2 regions of the Collinsella sp. An271 genome follow, and region 2 is predicted to be linked to the other one. Evidence: predicted binding sites of a transcription regulator. Region 2 holds the regulator's gene; the other holds the start of a gene.
The links. Region 2 encodes NrdR, which represses ribonucleotide reductase genes. Its sites were predicted from a motif close to AAACACNATATATNGTGTTT; they were not measured.
Positions count from the first base shown of each region.

Region 1: nrdD (anaerobic ribonucleoside-triphosphate reductase) is a predicted target of NrdR. The motif match lies at 7,069-7,088, and genes of this name have one in related genera.

Region 1 covers NZ_NFJE01000002.1:247,774-256,994, forward strand. Annotated here, with positions in the region: gene B5F74_RS02760 (metalloregulator ArsR/SmtB family transcription factor) at 1-181, opposite strand, end outside; gene B5F74_RS02765 (RNA-binding domain-containing protein) at 329-1,903, opposite strand; gene folB (dihydroneopterin aldolase) at 2,067-2,561, opposite strand; gene B5F74_RS02775 (HD domain-containing protein) at 2,631-3,155, opposite strand; gene folE (GTP cyclohydrolase I FolE) at 3,155-3,712, opposite strand; gene nrdG (anaerobic ribonucleoside-triphosphate reductase activating protein) at 3,813-4,394, opposite strand; gene nrdD (anaerobic ribonucleoside-triphosphate reductase) at 4,617-6,839, opposite strand; gene B5F74_RS02795 (glycerol dehydrogenase) at 7,693-8,793, shown strand; gene B5F74_RS02800 (cation diffusion facilitator family transporter) at 9,210-9,221, shown strand, end outside.
Region 2 covers NZ_NFJE01000001.1:39,285-48,505, forward strand. Annotated here, with positions in the region: gene miaB (tRNA (N6-isopentenyl adenosine(37)-C2)-methylthiotransferase MiaB) at 1-1,074, shown strand, start outside; gene miaA (tRNA (adenosine(37)-N6)-dimethylallyltransferase MiaA) at 1,071-2,018, shown strand; gene hflX (GTPase HflX) at 2,021-3,310, shown strand; gene B5F74_RS00185 (heparan-alpha-glucosaminide N-acetyltransferase) at 3,327-4,049, opposite strand; gene lexA (transcriptional repressor LexA) at 4,067-4,705, opposite strand; gene B5F74_RS00195 (LysM peptidoglycan-binding domain-containing protein) at 4,865-5,284, shown strand; gene nrdR (transcriptional regulator NrdR) at 5,431-5,874, shown strand; gene dut (dUTP diphosphatase) at 5,879-6,322, shown strand; gene B5F74_RS00210 (glycosyltransferase) at 6,397-7,695, opposite strand; gene B5F74_RS00215 (FAD-dependent oxidoreductase) at 7,851-8,795, shown strand; gene B5F74_RS00220 (DegV family protein) at 9,008-9,221, opposite strand, start outside.

The DNA.
Region 1 (9,221 bases), on a different contig from region 2:
GCAGCCGCTCGATGAAGATCTGCTGGCGGCTCTCGTTGCCGAGCGCGATGAACACCTGGCGGCATGAGGAGAACTCCTCGGCAAGCTCCGTCATGCGCCGCGGCGCGAAGGCGTCCCAGGCCGAATCCGCAGGCTCGCGGGGCTCGATGGACTCCCGCTCGGAGTCGCAGGGATCGCGCATGGTGCTGCCTCCTCACGTCAACGGTCGAAGATCTTGAACCATTGTAGAAAGCGCATTCGCCCCTGTCAGCATCGGTAAAGGTATTCGAGACGAACGGGCGCGGGCGCGGGTCGGCGCCGTATCCGCCCGCATCCTGGGACTCTCGCACTACCCGACAGCTTCCTGTTGCCGCAGCTCATCCGAAGCTCGATAGCGAACCGCCCGGGCGCGCCCCGACTTGACCAGCGCTCCGGAGGCCACCATACCGTTGATGACCTTGAGCGCCGTGTCGCGTCCGACGTCAAGCGCCCGCTGAGCTTCCTCGCGCGAGAAATCGCCTCGTTCGAGTGCGAAGGCTATCATGAACCGCTCGAGACGACGCGGGCCCGTATCCGCAGGGCTGTCCCCGATGCGTTCCATATGCGTGACCCGAACGCCCGCCGGGGCGCCGGCGACCTCCCGTCCGGCCGCGTCCGCCGCGCGAGTTCCCTCTTGTGCACGATCGAGCGCGCACCTCTCCGCACGCGCCCGGTCATATGCCGCCTTCACGCGCACGGGCAGAGCCCCCATCGCATCGAGTTCGTCGAAAGCCTCCTGGCCCCCGCGAAGATCGGGGCCGCTGTTCGCCGTCAGGCTCATGTGCGGGTTGCGCGTCGTGTTGACGTTCGGCAGCACGAGCGTGAAGAAGGAGCCCTCTGCCTCGATACGCGCTGCAAGCCCCTCGTGTTCATACAGCTTCCAGATCTTGGGAAGGCCGGACCCGTACGCCTCGACTTCTCCCAAGCGGCCGAACAGCGCCAGCAACCGGGGGTTTCGCGGCGAGGACTCCCGCGTGATGGCCTGTTGCGCGGTGATGCCGAACAGGCCTCCGAACGAGGTGAACGAAAGCTCCGTGCGGTACATCTTCACCAGCGTGGGCACGCAGAGGCTCTCATCGTAATCGCGGTGGATGATGGCGTTGAGCAGGCCCTCGCGCAGCGCGTCATCAGGATAGTCGCGCTGATCGATCCTCGTGTTCGACGGGAAATACGACCTGAGGTTGTTCGCGAGGCGCAAAAAGCCGAGCGCCCGCTCGTACTGGCCGAGGATCGACCCCTCGCACTCGATGCGGTTCAAAAACTCGGTGCCGGCGTCGTCGTTGAAGACGGCGCACTTCAGGGTGAAGGGGTTCTGGTCGGAGACGAGCAGGGCGAGATTCGAGTAGAACCCGTCGCGGGCGAGCATACCGAGCGCCCGAAAGCGTTCCGGGGAGAACTCGGCGCCGTGCTCCCGGAAGACGCGCCCGGCCTCGTCGAAGGTGAGCTCCTGCACCCTTGCGTGGCGCGTCTCGAAAAAATCATCGTCGGCTTCGCGGATCATGCGCCGGATGTCCCGGCGGCCCATCGGCACGGTCGCAGGCCCCAGGCGGATGAACACGCCAGCCGGAACCAGGCCCTTTGAAGCCAGGTAGTAGGGCTTCTCATCACCCGCCTCGACGGACACGAGCACGGTGTCTTTGCCCTCGAGCTTGACGGGCTCGATATGCACGAGGTGCGCGAGCGGTGGGCAGATGGCATCATGCACGAGGTTCGAGACCTTGAGCATCTCGCTGTCGATATCGTCGACGCCGATCACCCGGCCAAAATCGTCGATACCGATATAGATGTCTCCACCGGTTCCGTTTGCAAATGCGATGATCGTCCTGACGATACGTTCGGTAACTGTGCGTTTAAACTCGATACGTTCCGTTTCCCGGTACTCCATCGCCCGCCTCCTCTCGTCGATATATCGACGATAGTACCACGGCGTGCGGACATCGTTGCGTGCGGGCGTGACAGCACGACAGAAGAATCGTCAACCCGGGCGGCCGCCTGACCGCCCGGGTTGACGATTCCCCGCCTTGTTGTCACGCCTGGGATGGAAGCCGCTACCTCGTGCGGACGATCTCCACCGCGACGGTGCGCAGCGGCAGGCCGATCGGGGCCCAGGGCTTCTCCAGGCGCACGCGGACGCCCACGAGCGCGTCGTGGCGGGCGAGCAGGCGATCGGCCAAGCCTTCTGCCACGGCCTCGATCAGCTTGAACGTATGGTCGCGCAGGAAATCGTCGACCTCGTGGCACACCTTGCCGTAATCGATCGACGCGCGCAGGTCATCGGTGCGCCCCGCCTCGCGCAGGCTCGTGTAGAGCGTGAGCGAGACGATGAACTTCTGGCCGAGCGCGCGCTCCTCGGAATACACGCCGTGGTTGGCGAAGACCTCCAGGCCGTCGATCTGGATCTTATCGGCTCCGGACAGGTCGGCCGCCGTCCAGCGGGCTATGGCCGTCCTCGTGGCGGGTAGCCCGGCCTCGCGCCGCGCGAGCTCCGCGCCCTCGGTCGGCGTGGCGTTTTCCGGCAGATGCTTTTGATGCTTCTTGCCCATGGCAATCTCCCCTTTCGTCCCCGCCCCGCATGCGAGAGGGTCAAAAGGGCGTCCAGCCCTTTGCCCCCATCAGATGCGGACGGCGAGGTTCTGCTGTTCTGTCGGCCAGTTGCATTCGGGGCGTGCGGGGCAGGCGAAGCAGGGGCGCGACAGCTTGTCGGCCCGATACAGCAGGCTGCCGAGCGGCGAGACGGCCGCATCGGATACGCGGTGCGCGCCGATGGCATCTGTGATGAGGTCCTGCTCCGCAGGCGAGAATGCACGGTCGCCATCTACCGTACCCATTATTTCGCGCGCGATGCGCACCCCGGCGACATCGTGCGGCTCGCCCGTCTCGTACTGCGCCGCGCGCCCGATGTCGTGCAAAAGCGCCGTGGCGTAGACGACGTCGCGCGGCAGGTCCGCGCCCTCCTCCAGCACGCCGATCCACATGATGCGCGCCACGTCCATCAGGTGCGCGAGGTCATGGCGGCAGAAAGCGCGCATGTGCTCGAGCTCCTGCATGCGGGCGAGATGTTCCTGAAAGACCGGGTGGCGCCAGATGGCATCCGCCCGTGGCATGGCCGCGCAGACGGCCTTTCCGCAGCGCTCCACTAGCGCCCCAGCATGCGGAAGAAGCGCTCCTCGAGCGACGGGTCCTCCGCGAACGCGCCGCGGCGGGCGCAGGTGACCGTACTGGTGCCCGGCTTCTGCACGCCGCGCATCGTCATGCACATGTGCTCCGCCTCGATGAGCACGATGGCGCCGCGGCATCCGAGATCCTCCATGAGGGCGTCGGCGATCTGGGAGCACAGGCGCTCCTGCAGCTGCAGGCGGCGCGCGAAGACCTCGACGGTGCGCGCGAGCTTGGAGAGGCCCGCAACCCGCCCGTCGGGTATGTAGCCGATGGCGACCTTCCCGTAAAACGGCAGCAGATGGTGCTCGCACAGGGAGTAGAACGTGATGTCGCGCTCGATCACCATGTCGTCCGCCTCGACCGCGAACGTTTTGGCCAGATGCGTCGCGGGGTCCTGGTCCATGCCGCCCGCGAGCTCGGCGTACATGCGCGCCACGCGGTCGGGCGTCTCGATGAGCCCCTCGCGCGTCGGGTCCTCGCCGATGCCCTCGAGCAGCAGGCTGATCGCCTGGCGCACCTTTTCTTGATCGACCATGAACATCCCTTCGAACGCATGCCGCTGACTGCGTTATCGTACCACCACAACGCCCGCTGCCGGACCCGCCATTGGAGACGGGCCCGGCGGCGGGTCGCGCCTACATCGTGTGCGTGCTGTAGACCTCTTCGTCCTGCCAGAGGCGCACGGCCTCGGACAGTGGCACGCCCAGCTCGGATGCGGCCTCGCGCGTGGCGTTGAGGTCGATCACCCGCTGGTTGGACGACCCGTGGAACCGCAGCGTGATGTCGTAGAGCTCCTGCACCCACGGCCCGTCGACCAGGATGTCGATGCAGGCGAGCAGCCGCTCGGTCACCTCGGTGCGATGGCGGCCGCCCTCCATGAGCTCGTCGAGCGTGTCGCCCGTGAAGCACCAGATGGTCTTGCCGCAGCCGCGCGGATAGCGCGCGCGGACGCGCTCGACGAACTCGACGAGCCCCGCCTGGTTCTCGGGCTCCATGGGCTCACCGCCCAGGATCGTGAGCCCGTCGACGTAGCCGGGCGCCAGGCTCTCGATGATCGCATCCTCCACCTCGCGCGTGAACGGCTCGCCCGCCTCGAAGCTCCATGCGCCGGAGTTGAAGCACCCCGGGCAGCCGCGCCTGCATCCGGAGACGAACAGCGTCGTGCGCACGCCCTCCCCGTTGGCGATATCGAAGTTCTTGATCTCGGCGTAGTTCACGCGTGCTCCACTTCTCACCGTGCCAGCAACGATCCATCATGCAATGTCGACAGCAGCCCTCTAGGTAGAGTACTCAGTCAGCGAGCGGGCATCTGACGAGGCGAGGTGACCCGAACGAGGAGGGCATAGGCCTTAAGGCCATGCCCGACAAGTGAGGGACAGATCGCCCGTCAGATGCCCGCGCAGCGTCGAGTAGTTCCGCGGTTCGGTAGAACCGCGGAACTACAGGTGCAGCACGCGGTCGCGGATCTCCTCGGTGCGGCCCTGGTTCCAGAACTGCGTGCCGATGTAGCCGCAGGTGCGGCGCGCCACGTTGAGCTTCTCCTGGTCGCGGTTGCCGCAGTTGGGGCACTCCCACACCAGCTTGCCGTCGTCCTCCACGATCTTGATCTCGCCGTCGTAGCCGCACACCTGGCAGTAGTCGCTCTTGGTGTTGAGCTCCGCGTACATGATGTTGTCGTAGATGTACTGCATCACGCGGATGACGGCCTTGAGGTTGTCCTGCATGTTGGGCACCTCGACGTAGGAGATGGCGCCGCCGGGCGACAGCTGCTGGAACTCGCTTTCGAACTTCAGCTTGTCGAACGCGTCGATCTCCTCGGAAACGTGCACGTGGTAGGAGTTCGTGATGTAGCCCTTGTCCGTCACGCCCGGGATGATGCCGAAGCGGCGCTGCAGGCACTTGGCGAACTTGTAGGTCGTCGACTCGAGCGGGGTGCCGTACAGCGAGAAGTCGATGTCGGACGCCGCCTTCCACTCTGCGCACTTGTCGTTCATGTGCTGCATGACCTTGAGGGCGAAGTCCTTGCCGCGCTCGTCGGTGTGGGAGGCACCGGTCATGAACTTCACGCACTCGTACAGGCCCGCATAGCCCAGGCTGATCGTGGAGTAGCCGCCGTAGAGCAGCTTGTCGATGGTCTCGCCCTTGTCCAGGCGCGCGAGCGCGCCGTACTGCCACAGGATCGGCGCCGCGTCGGACAGCGTGCCCTTCAGGCGCTCGTGACGGCACATGAGGGCCTTGTGGCAGAGCTCCAGGCGCTCGTCGAAGATCTCCCAGAACTTGTCCGCGTCGCCGTGGGACGACAGCGCGACGTCGGGCAGGTTGATGGTCACGACGCCCTGGTTGAAGCGGCCGTAGTACTTGGGCTTGCCCGGCTCGTAGTTCTTGGCGCGCGCCACGTTGTCAAACCCGTTGCCGGAGCGGTCGGGCGTCAGGAAGCTGCGGCAGCCCATGCAGGTGTAGCAGTCGCCGTTGCCCTCGGTCTCCCCCTTCGACAGCTTGTACTTGCGCATCATCTTCTCGGAGATGTAGTCGGGCACCATGCGCTTGGCGGTGCACTTGGCGGCGAGCTGCGTCAGGTAGAAGTACGGGGAGTCCTCGTGGATGTTGTCCTCCTCCAGCACGTAGATGAGCTTGGGGAACGCGGGCGTGATCCACACGCCAGCCTCGTTCTTCACGCCCTCGTAGCGCTGGCGCAGGGTCTCCTCGATGATCATGGCCAGATCGTGCTTCTCGGCGGGCGTGCGCGCCTCGTTGAGGTACATGAACACCGTGACGAACGGTGCCTGGCCGTTGGTGGTCATAAGGGTCACGACCTGGTACTGGATGGTCTGCACGCCGCGGCGGATCTCGTCGCGCAGGCGGTCTTCGACCACGGAGGCGATCTTGTCCTCGGAGGCGTCCACGCCGAGCTCCTCGAGCTCGCGCAGCACCTGGCCGCGAATCTTCTGGCGCGAGACGTCGACGAACGGCGCCAGGTGCGTCAGCGAGATGGACTGGCCGCCGTACTGGCACGAGGCCACCTGGGCGATGATCTGCGTGGCGATGTTGCAGGCGGTCGAGAAGCTGTGCGGGCGCTCGATGAGCGTGCCGGAGATGACCGTGCCGTTCTGCAGCATGTCGTCGAGATTCACCAGGTCGCAGTTGTGCATGTGCTGCGCAAAGTAGTCGGAATCGTGGAAGTGGATGAGGCCCTCGTTGTGGGCGTCGACCACGTCGGAGGGCAGCAGCACGCGCTGGGTCAGGTCCTTGGAGACCTCGCCGGCCATGTAGTCGCGCTGCACGGAGTTCACGGTCGGGTTCTTGTTGGAGTTCTCCTGCTTGACCTCTTCGTTGTTGCACTCGATGAGCGACAAGATCTTGTCGTCGGTGGTGTTCTTCTGGCGCTTCAGGCTCTGCACGTAGCGATAGATGATGTAGTGGCGGGCGACCTCGTAGTGGTCGAGCGCCATGATCTCGTCCTCGACGAGGTCCTGGATCTCCTCGACCGACACGGTATGGCCGGCGTTCTCGCATGCCTCCGCCACGTTCTGGGACGCGAAGACGATCTCGCGCTCCGTCATGCGCTCGCGCTCTTTCACCTCGCGGTTGGCGCCGCGGATCGCGTTCGAGATCTTCTCGATGTCGAATGCGACCTCGGTACCGTTGCGCTTGATGATTTTCATATCGATGCCCTTCGATAGTCATGTTCGTGCCCGGAGAGCGCCGACCGGCCCTTTCGCACCCGACGGCGCGAATCCGATTGCCCGGCTCTTCTCCAGCACCGCCCGCCATCCGCCCCGCAAAACGGTGCCGCCGAGTCTGGGACACCCCCGCGAGGCAGGAGGCAAGCAGCGCCGGATACCAACTATACGTCATCCATCCTTACAACATACAGGGGAACTTCTGGGCACCCCCTACTACATATTGTGTTTTGGCAGGTCAGCCGCAATGTGCTTTTTTCGAGTCATTTAACTTTTGCTGAAGAGACGGGAGGGTCCGAAAATGCGCCTGAGCGCGTGAGCTGCGGTTGTCCTTTTTGGCGTGGGGCGCCGGCCCAACGAAGAATCCACAACGCGTTCGATGTCGAACACGAGAATGGCGCAAGTTGGGGTCTTGACCTAGATGTTGGGCGGGAGCCCCGCGCGGGGGCGGGCGGCCGGTCGTCTGTCGCCTGCGGGTGCGCGGCGTGGGGCTGGTCGCGTGCCCGACCGGACCCTCTCGGAGGAGTGAATACGAGTTTGTCATTGTTTTTCGGTGCCCTCGCGCCACATGCGCCGCACCCGTTTGCATTTCCGCAGGATTCAACTGGGGAAATGCCGGAGGGTGCGGCGTATGTGCAGAAAGGGCACCGAAAAACAATGACAAACTCAACCTATGCCCCTTATGGGTTTTATTATGAGCAGATTTTTATGCAGTATCGAGCCAGGAATATGCAATCCCGCCTCCACGGGCGTCTCAGGCTCGTCAAGCGAACGCCTTGATCGGTGTTTCCCTACAATAGGTGGCATCAACCTCTCAAAGATAAGGGGAGCATCCATGACTCGCATCTATACCAGCCCCGGCAAGTACATCCAAGGACCCGACGCCCTGTGCGAGCTCGGCGCGCATGCGGCCCCGCTCGGATCCAAGCTGCTCGCCATCGCCACGGCGACCGGCATCGAGCGCTTGGGCGCCAAAATCGAGCGCGGCTTCGCCGACGTCGACGCCGAGATCGTCTTCGAGCGGTTCGAAGGCGAATGCACCGAGCGCGAGATCGAGCGGCTCTGCGCGGTCGCGCGCGAGGCGGGCTGCGACGTCGTGGCGGGCATCGGCGGCGGCAAGGTGCTCGATACCGCCAAGGCTGTCGCCTACTATCTCGGCGCGCCGGTCGTCGTCTGCCCGACCGCCGCGTCCTCCGATGCGCCGTGCAGCGCGCTGTCGGTCATCTACTCCGATACGGGCGCGCTCGACCGCTACCTGTACCTGCCGGCGAACCCCGACGTCGTGCTCATGGACACGACGGTGATCGCCGGCGCGCCCGTGCGCCTCATCGTCGCGGGCATGGGGGACGCCCTCGCCACGTACTTCGAGGCGAAGGCCTGCGTCAACTCCGATGCCAACACCTGCGCGGGCGGCAAGGCGACGGGCACCGCGCTCGCCTGCGCCCGCCTGTGCTTCGACACCCTGATGGAGGACGGCGTGAAGGCCAAGGTCGCGCTCGAGGCGGGCTGCTGCACGCCGGCCGTCGAGCGCGTCATCGAGGTGAACACCTTGCTTTCGGGCATCGGCTTCGAGGGCTGCGGCCTGGCGGCGGCGCACGCCGTCAGCAACAGCATGGGCCTGCTGCCGGAGACCGGCCACGCGATGCATGGCGAGAAGGTCGCCTTCGGCACGCTCGTGCAGCTCGTGCTGGAAAACGCCCCGACCGAGATGCTCGAACGCGTGCTCGGCTTCTGCCTCGAGGTCGGCCTGCCCGTGACGCTCGAGGACCTGGGCGTCGAGGACATCTCCCGCGATCGCATCATGGCGGTCGCCGAGAGCGCGTGCGCGCCGACCGAAACCATGGGGAACCTTCCCGTCGCCGCCACCCCGGACATGGTGTGCGACGCGATCCTCGCGGCAGACGCCTTCGGCCGCTACTACTCCTTAGACAGCTAAGAATGCAAATCGGGGGACGTACCTTCCGCGTGCACTTTTGCAAATTTGGGGACGTACCTTCCGCGTGCAAAAGCGCCTGCGGAAGAGGCGTCCCCGATGCGCGCTGGGCGCTTTTTCATGAACGCAGGGGACCCGAATCGACGTTTCCGCAGGTAGGCGAAAAAGAGCGTCGCACTTTTTCATGAAGAACGTGCCCGCTGGACGGCCCGCGCGGCAACCGTGCCGGATGCGGTGCATACCGAAGGGGTGTCCCCGATTTGCAAAAATGCACGCTCAAGGTACGTCCCCGAATTTGTACCCCCGGGAAGGGTTCGGCTGGCATCTCGCCCCGCGAAGCTCTACAATTTGCTATTTGTTATACGACCCCGCCCGACCGGCGGGGTCGTCTCGTATGGACGATGGAAGGGGTCGGCATCATGATCGATTGG
Region 2 (9,221 bases):
GCCGGCTTGTTGACGAATCTCGATAACGTGGACGTCATCTTCGGCACGGCGTCCATCGCCCATGTCGCAGAACTGCTCGAGCAGGCGTTTATGGAGGGCGGCCACCACATTCGCTGCGAAGAGAAGGACTCCGGCGCCGCGACGGACATGCCGTGGCACCGCGCTGAAAACTATCGCGCCTGGGTTCCCATCATGACGGGCTGCAACAACTTCTGCAGCTACTGCATCGTCCCCTATGTTCGCGGACGCGAGAAGAGCCGCTCGTTCGAGGAGATCGTCGACGAGGTCACGGGGCTCGTCCGCATCGGCGTGCGCGAGATCACGCTGCTCGGTCAGAACGTGAACTCCTATGGGCGCGACCTGTTCGGGGCTCCCCGTTTTGCGGAGCTGCTGCGCGCGGTGGGCGATACCGGTATCGAGCGCATCTTCTTCACGTCGTCCCATCCGAAAGACCTTCTGCCCGAGACCATCGATGCCATGGCGGAGGTTCCCGCGGTGATGCCGCAGCTGCATCTGGCGGTCCAGTCCGGTTCCTCCCGCATCCTCAAGTTGATGAACCGCCGCTATACCCGTGAGCAGTACCTCGCGCTCATCGACCAGGTTCGGGAGCGGATACCCGACATCGCGCTTTCCACGGATATCATCGTCGGTTTCCCGGGTGAGACCGAGGAGGACTTCGAGCAGACGCTGTCGTTGGCGGAGCAGGTGGGATACGCGCATGCGTTCACGTTCATCTACTCTAAGCGAGCGGGCACGCCGGCGGCGACCATCGAGGACCCCACGCCGCGCGATGTCATCCTCGAGCGCTTCAACCGTCTCGTGAAGGTCATCGAGGACGGCGCGTACGCCTACAACCAGCACGATCTCCATACGGTTGTGCCCATGCTCGTCGAGGGCACCTCGAAAAAGGATGCGACCAGGCTTCTGGGCAAGAGCCCCAAGAACCAGACGGTTCACGCTCCGATTCCCGAGGGGTACACGGTGGACGAGCTTATCGGCAAGATCGTCGACGTCGACGTCGATCGAGCGCGCACCTGGTATCTGTCTGGAACGGTGGTCGGATCTCCGCGATGAGTGACGGCAGGGGAGAGACGCAGGTAAAACCGGTCATCGCAATAGTCGGTCCCACGGCGTCCGGCAAAAGCGCGGTGGCCGACGAGGTTGCCGTCCGGCTCGATACGGAAGTCATTTCCGCGGATGCCATGCAGGTGTATCGGGGTATGGATATCGGTACGGCTAAAACGCCGGTGGCCGAGCGCCGGGTCCCGCTGCTGCTCGTCGATATCGTCGACCCCTGCGAGGCCTACTCGGCAGCGCTGTACCAGATCGATGCACGCCGCGAGATAGACCGATTGCTCGGTTGCGGCAAAGCGCCCATTTTGTGCGGCGGGACGGGTCTCTATGTCCGAGCTGCCCTCGATGAGATGGACTTCCCGAGCGGCGATGTCGAGAGCTCGTCCCGCATGCGGTATCAGGCTATGGCCGCGGAGCTGGGCGATGAGGGGATCCACGCCGTGCTTTCCGAGCGCGACCCGCGCAGCGCCGCCCTGATCCATCCCCATAACGTACGCCGGACGATCCGTGCCCTCGAGATGCTTGACGAGGGGGTGTCGTATGCCGATCAGAGCTCGGGATTCTCTTGCCCCCGCGCTCGGTACGAAAGCATGCAGTTCGCGTTGACCATGGATCGGCAGCGGCTGTACGCCCGCATCGACGAACGCGTGGACCAGATGGTGCGCGCAGGCCTTGTCGATGAGGTCCGCGAACTCGTGGCGCACGGTGCTGCGGACGCATTGACCTCGCGGCAGGCGATCGGGTACAAGGAGATTATCGACGCCCTCGAGCATCGTTGCACAATGTCCGAGGCGATCGATACCATCAAGATGCGCTCACGTCGCTATGCCAAGCGCCAGCTTTCCTGGTTCAGGCGCGATGGGCGCATCGTTTGGCTTGATATGGACGAGATGGGCGTCGAGCAGGCCGCTCAACGCATCATCGAAGAATACGAGAGAGGCTGAGTTTGGCTCGATTCACCTTCCTTTCGACCTCGATTGAACCTGAACGCGCGCTGCTCGTTGGCGTCGAGTGGCGCACGAATGCCTGGCCGGTCGAACGCTCCCTTGACGAGCTGGAGCGGCTTGCGGGCACGGCGGGCGCCGAGGTGGTGGGCAGGTTGACTCAGCGCCTCGAGCGGCCGGTGCCGAAGTCGTTCATCGGATCGGGTAAGGTGCAGGAGCTCAAAGACCTTGTCTCACGGCTCGATGTCGATGTCGTCATCTTCGATGACGATCTCACTCCGGCGCAGCAGTCTCACCTGGAGAAGACCATCGGTGAGCCGACGAAGATCATCGATCGCACGGCGCTCATCCTCGATATCTTCGGCTTGCACGCCAAGACGCGTGAGGGGCGGCTGCAGGTCCAGCTCGCACAGCTCCAATATCTGCTGCCGCGCCTGCGCGGCATGTGGTCACATCTGGCGAAGGAGCAGACGCGCGGCGGCATCGGAAGCAGGTTCGGTCAGGGCGAGAGCCAGCTTGAGGTCGACAGGCGATTGATCCGCAATCGCATCTCAGCGTTGCGCCGCGAGCTCAAGGAGCTTGAGAAGCGGCGAGAGGTCCAATCCAAGCATCGCGTCGAGTCCGATGCGTTCCGCGTGGCGCTTGCAGGTTATACGAACGCGGGCAAGTCGACGCTTTTGAATACGCTGACGGGTGCGGGGGTGCTTTCGGAGGACAAGCTGTTCGCAACGCTCGATCCCACCACGCGCTCCTACGTGCTCCCGGGCGGTCGCTCCATCACGATCACCGATACGGTCGGCTTCATCCAGAAGCTCCCCCATGGGCTGGTGGAGGCGTTCAAATCGACGCTTTCCGAGGTGCGCGGGGCGGATCTTATCCTCAAGGTGGTCGATGTCGCCGATGAGGATCGCGAGCGCCATCTTGAAGCCGTCGATCGCGTCTTGGAGGAAATCGGAGCAGGAGAGCGGCCTTCGCTTACGGTCTACAACAAGGCCGATCTGCTCGACGCGCACGAGCTCGAGACCCTGCGCGTCCGAATGCCGCAAGCGGTCTTCTTCTCCGCTCGCACTGCGCTGGGGCTTGAGCAGCTTCTTGACAGGCTTGTTGCAGAGGCTGCGGCAACCGACCGCCTGATCAGTGCCGAGGTCCCGTATCGCGAGGGGTCGCTTATGAAGGTCGTGCGCGAGCAGGGCCAGGTGCTATCCGAGGAGTACCTGGAAGACCGCATGCGGATCGTTGCGAAGGTTCCCGAGCGCATAGCCGCCAGGCTGCAACGCTACGCCGTCGAATAAGACGGTCAATGCGCCGTCATCGGCAGACAAGCTCGAAGATGACGATGAGAAGCGGCTGATGGATGAGGTAAATCGGCAGGCTCAGCTTTCCGATCCTTGAAAGCGCGGGGACGGCATCGACGTACATCCATGCTGGATAGCCCTCGGGGCGAATTCGCGAGAAGAGCTGCGAGGCGTAGGCTCCCGCGAGGTACATGAAGGTAAACGGGACGATGGGGTAGTAGTCTCCCGATGTGAAGCCCGCGGCCGGGAATCCGAGCCATGCGAGTCCCTCTACCTGATAGAGACGGTGGGGAACATCGAGGGTTAGCAGGAACAGGATGAGGGCGGAGATACAGGGTATGGCCGGGTGAAGGCGCCTGAGCAGGGGATCGAGCACAGCGTAGATCGCGGTGCTCGCGGCCATGCAAAACAGGATGCCGAACGATACGGGCGTGTCGAGGGCTGCGACCGTGGTTGCCGCCCATACGACCAGCGCGGCAGAACCGTAGACCGCGGCTCGCTTGAGATTGTTGCGCGAGCAGGATGTCATCCAGCCGGCGAGTGCAAGGAAGACCCAGCTGATGGAGGCTCGCCAGATGTCCTGGAACAGCGTGCCCCGGAACCAGGGCATGTCGAAGCCGTAGATATAGGCTGCATCGTACGCCGCATGGAACAGCACCATCGAGATGATGGTGAATCCCCTGAGCATATCGAAAAATGCGATACGCCTTCTCTGAGTTGCCTGGTTGCTACCCATGTGCTTTCGCAGACGGTCTAGAAGCGACGCATCAGCGCCACGACCTTGCCCAAGATGGTGGGATTGGTGGCGTAGATGGGTTCCATGGCATCGTTTTCCGGCTGCAGGCGCACCCGTCCCTGCTCCTTGTAGAACGTCTTGACGGTCGCCTCGCCATCGATCATCGCCACGACGATCTCGCCGTTCATGGCGCTCTTCTGCTCGCGGACCACGATGTAATCGCCGTTGTAAATGCCGACGTTGATCATGGAGTTGCCGTGCACCTCAAGGATGAAGGAGCTTGAATCCGTCGCTATCTCGGTCGGCAGGGTGAAAGTGTCCTCGACGTTTTGCTCGGCCAGGATGGGCAGGCCGGCCGCAACGCGCCCGATTAGCGGAAGCGAGATGGTCCCGCGATCGGGAACCTCCTTGACCTCGGCGAGTGCGCTCGCCGACCCGTCCTGGTTGAAGACCTCGAGCGCACGGGGTTTCGTCTTGTCGCGCTTAATGAGCCCGCGCTCCTCGAGAGCCGAGAGATGGGCGTGGACCGTGGAAGGGGAGGACAGGCCGACGGCCGCCGCCATCTCGCGCACACTGGGGGGATAACCCTTCTCCTGCTGATAGGCGCGTATGAAGTCGTAGATCTGCTGTTGGCGCTTCGTGATTTTGCGTGCCATGTCCCTCTCCAATCAAAACCCAAACAAATGTTCCCATTTTTCTTGACAAGAACAACTGTTCGAACATAATAATATACGAACACTCGTTCTTGCGCCAGCAAAATATGTCCGCGCGAGAAGGTATACCTACTATCGTCAGTCAGACGAGAGGAGATATCGATGAGCACCAGTATGTACACCGACGGAAACCTTGCCTTGGTCCTTGATACGCCCCGTGCCGGCTTTTCCGTTGTCGATGGCTATAAGCGCACCTATGATTCGAGTAACCTGGCTCGGGAGCACGCCGCTGCTTCCGCACTGGCCCCGAAGACCCTGGCGATCGTGTTCGCGCTTGCCGCCATCATGATCGCCTGCCTGTTCGGCACGCTCATCGCCGGACAGCGCGCCTACGATACGGGCCTTGCGTCCCAGCAGCGCGCCGAGCTCGTCGTTGGTTCCGGGGACACGCTGTGGAGTATCGCTTCCGAGCACGCTATCGAGGGGCTGAGCACCCAAGACACCGTATCGGTCCTGCGTGAATGGAACGACCTTTCCACAAGCTCGCTGACTCCGGGCACGACGTTGGTTGTTCCCGCATAATGATCGAAAGGGGGCCTTCATGGCCCCCTTGCTGTTTTCCGTGAGGTTTTCTGGCCGGCGATGCGCCTGCGACTGGGGATTCGATGTGTCCCGTTTGTCCGTGGTAGACTTGTTCGTATCGTCAGTTTGGAGACGGAGGAGGTCGCATGCGTTGCCCAAAGTGCGGCTTTGACGATACCCGTGTAGTCGATTCTCGTACCCAAGAGGCCACGAACGCCATCAAGCGCCGCCGCGAATGTCGGAAATGCGGATACCGGTTCACCACGTTCGAACGGTGCGAAGATCCCATCGAGGTGCTCAAGAGCGACGGATCGATTCAGTCTTTTGATCGCAACAAGCTGCTGGTCGGCCTCATGCGTGCGACCTCCAAACGAGATATCGATCTGTCGGCGCTCAACGGTATCATCGATGACATCGAGCGCGAGCTCCGCGGCCGTACGCTGACCGCTGTCAGCTCTCACGAGCTCGGTGACATGGTTCTCAAGCGCCTGCAGAAGATCGACAAGGTCGCCTACATCAGATTCGCGTCGGTGTACCGCGACTTCCAGGATGTTGACGAGTTCATTGAAGAGCTAGATAAAATCAGGTGATGACATGGCAGAGCTGAATGTTTCAATCAAGCGACTTGACCCCGAGGTCGAGCTTCCCACATACGCATATGAGGGAGATGCGGGCTTGGATCTTCGCGCGAACGAGAGCGTCGAGATTCCCCCTCATGAGCGCGTGCTCATCTCCACGGGTATCGCGATCGCGCTTCCTGACGGCTACGCCGGCTTCGTTCAGCCTCGGAGCGGTATGGCGCTCAAGCGCGGTCTCTCGATCGCGAACACCCCTGGCCTCATCGATGCCCATTATCGTGGCGAGATCAAGGTTATCGCGGTGAATCTCGATCCCCGTGAGACGATTCGCATCGAGCGCGGTGAACGCATCGCGCAGCTGGTTATCCAGCAGGTTCCCGTCGTTCATCTCGTTGAGGTCGACGAGCTCGATGAGACCGATCGCGGTGCAGGCGGGTTCGGGTCGAGCGGCTCTCACTAGATGGCCTCGACACGGTTTGGAAACGGACGCATGCGTGCGTCCGTTTTTTGTTACCCGGTGAAGGCCAAAGAACGCTAGCGGATGTGTGCGGGTTTGTCTCCGATGTAGAATTCGGCGAAATGGCGCTCGCGGCGCTTGGGCTTTCCGACGAGCTTCATCGTCTCGCGCACGATGTCTTCGGCCGCATGGGGATGGCAGAGCGCATCCGCGTTGATGAGGAGCGCCCTGAGCGCGCTCGGATTGTCGTTCAGGTGCTTCAGCGTCGTGATGAGCTCTCGTGCCGTAGTCACGTGCATGCAGGCGCCAAAGCCGGTGAGCATGGTCGTGTTCGCCTTCTCCTGGCCGTATGATTTTCCGAGGAGCAGCATCGGCAGGTGCGCACAGAGGCATTCGGTGACGGCAAGACCGCCCGACTTGAGTATGGCGAGGTCAGACGTGTGCATCAGGGTCGCCATATCCTCAACGTAATCCATGACGGTTACGTTCTCGAGCCTCATCGCGGAAAAGATCGTTTTGAGCCGATCGGAGTATTCGGTGTCGCGGCCGGGCAGAAAGACGAAATGCATGTCTTCGAAGCCGCGCAGGAAGGGGAGCGTCTGCTCCATGGATGCGCGGAAGCGAACGTAGGGTTGCGGCAGGCTCGCTCCCGCCATGACCAAGACGATCTTCTTGTCTTTGGGCAATCCAAACTTCTCGCGGTCCTCAACGGGGTCGGAATCTATATCGAAACCGCCGCGCACGGGGATGCCTGTGATGGCGATGCGGGATTCCTCGACTTTGCGGGGACGCAGGGTTTCAGCCATGAACTCGGTGGCCACGCAGAACAGATCGGTCTCCTTGTGGGGCCACCAGCCCTCGATCTCATAATCGGTGGGAATGCAGACGATCGGGTATTCCACGCCGGTGATCATGCGGGCGCCGACGGCGACGTTCGCCGCGGTGATATGCGTCGCGATGATCGCGAGCGGTCGCTTGTCGAGAACATATTCATTGAAGGCAGGGAACATGACGCGCGACCATCCGGTGCCGCCGCCCCACAGGAGGCGTCCGGTCAGGGTGTAGCGCCAGGTGATATCGTAGATGGGGCGCGTCGCTCCCGTGAATGCGGCGGCGGTCTTGTTACCGTCAAACTTGATACGGCCGAAGTCGAGGATGTCGATAACATCGACGAGGACGTCATCGGGGATGCCGTCCGTGCCGCGCATGCGCTCGATGGCCTGCGCGACCGCATGCGCGGCCGCCCGGTGTCCCGAGCCGACCGAGGCGTGCATGATGGTGATCACGGGCTTGGCGGGGGATGCCGCCATGGCGATCTGAGCGTCGGAGGGGGTCGGGGCTGCGTTTGGTGTATCGGATATATGTTGCGATGACATGCAGCCTCCTTTGCGAACTCCGTCCTATTGTACGCTGTGCAGGAGGATGCGACCACGTTTGCTGCCGGTATGGTTGATAGACAATACCTTGTATCATGTTTGTACATAAAAACTTGGGGTATGAGGAGACCGAGTGACCGTTGAAGGAGGATTTCATGGATTCTGCTCGTGAATTTGATGCCATCGTCATCGGCGGAGGCCCTGCGGGAAGCGCTGCGGGACTCTATGCCGCGCGCGCTAGCCTGCAGGTGCTCGTGATCGAGCAGGGTATGCCGGGCGGGCAGATCGCGACGACGGATATCGTCGACAACTATCCGGGCATCCCGAACATCACTGGCGCTGAGCTCGGGCAGAAGATGCTCGACCATGCGGAGTCGGCGGGTGTCGAAGTCGCCTATGCGATGGTGCTCGCCGTGGATCGCAGCGAGGACGGCATCTTCACCGTCAAGACCGATTCCGAGACGTATGCCGCACCGGTTCTGATTATGGCCACCGGGGCGGTCCCGCGTACCGCCGGGTTCACGGGTGAGGATACGTTCCGCGGTCGCGGAGTCTCATACTGCGCAACGTGCGACGGCATGTTCTACCGTAACAAGAAGGTGTTCGTTGTCGGTGGCGGCAATTCCGCGTGCGAGGAGGGCCTGTATCTCGCGCATATCGCGGACGAGGTCGTGATGGTCCTGCGCCGTGACGAGTTCCGCGCGCCTCAGGGACGGGTCGACAAGCTGTTGGCCTGCGACAACGTTTCCGTTAAGTATTCGACTTCGATAGATTCCGTCGAAGGCGGGCACCTGATCTCCCGAATCGCGTTCAGGGACAACGTGTCGGGTGAGACCTATGTCGAAGAGTATCCCGAGGGCTCGGTCGGCATCTTCGTGTTCGCGGGAAACGACCCGGTAGTCGATCTGGTGCGTCCTATGGTCGAGATCGCGCAAGACGGCGGTGTCGTCACCGATGAGACCATGGCGACCAAGACGCCCGGGTTGTACTGTGCCGGCGATATGCGCTCGAAGAAGCTTCGTCAGGTCGTGACCGCGGCGGCAGATGGAGCCATCGCCGGGTCGGCGGCCTATGCGTACGTTCGGGAGCTTCGGGGTTAGGTTCACCCGGCGCCGTGATGGTCTGGTTGGTTTCTGCGGCCTGATGACTGTGCGGACTCGACGCATGGTTGGCCAGGCTGCAGGGCTTTTCCGCGCCCGACTCCCCTTGTTCGGTATGAACTTCTGATAATATATGTTATGTCAAGTAGATAGGAACTGAAAGAGGCCCCGCGCACCCCCCTCGGGTGCGCGGGGCCTATCGCTCTACGGGCTTACGCCCACTCGTAGCCGATGATCAGACCGGATTCCTCTGCGTAATACGAGCACAGCCCGCCGCACGGAAGGATCTTGACCTCAGCCTGGGGCCAAGACTCCTGGATTGCGTTCTTCAGCTCGAGCGCGGCGCGCTCGTTGTCCACGTGATCGATGTAGACCAGGCCGCCGTGGAAGCCGTCTTGCGCCATGCACTCGACGGTCTTGCGGTAC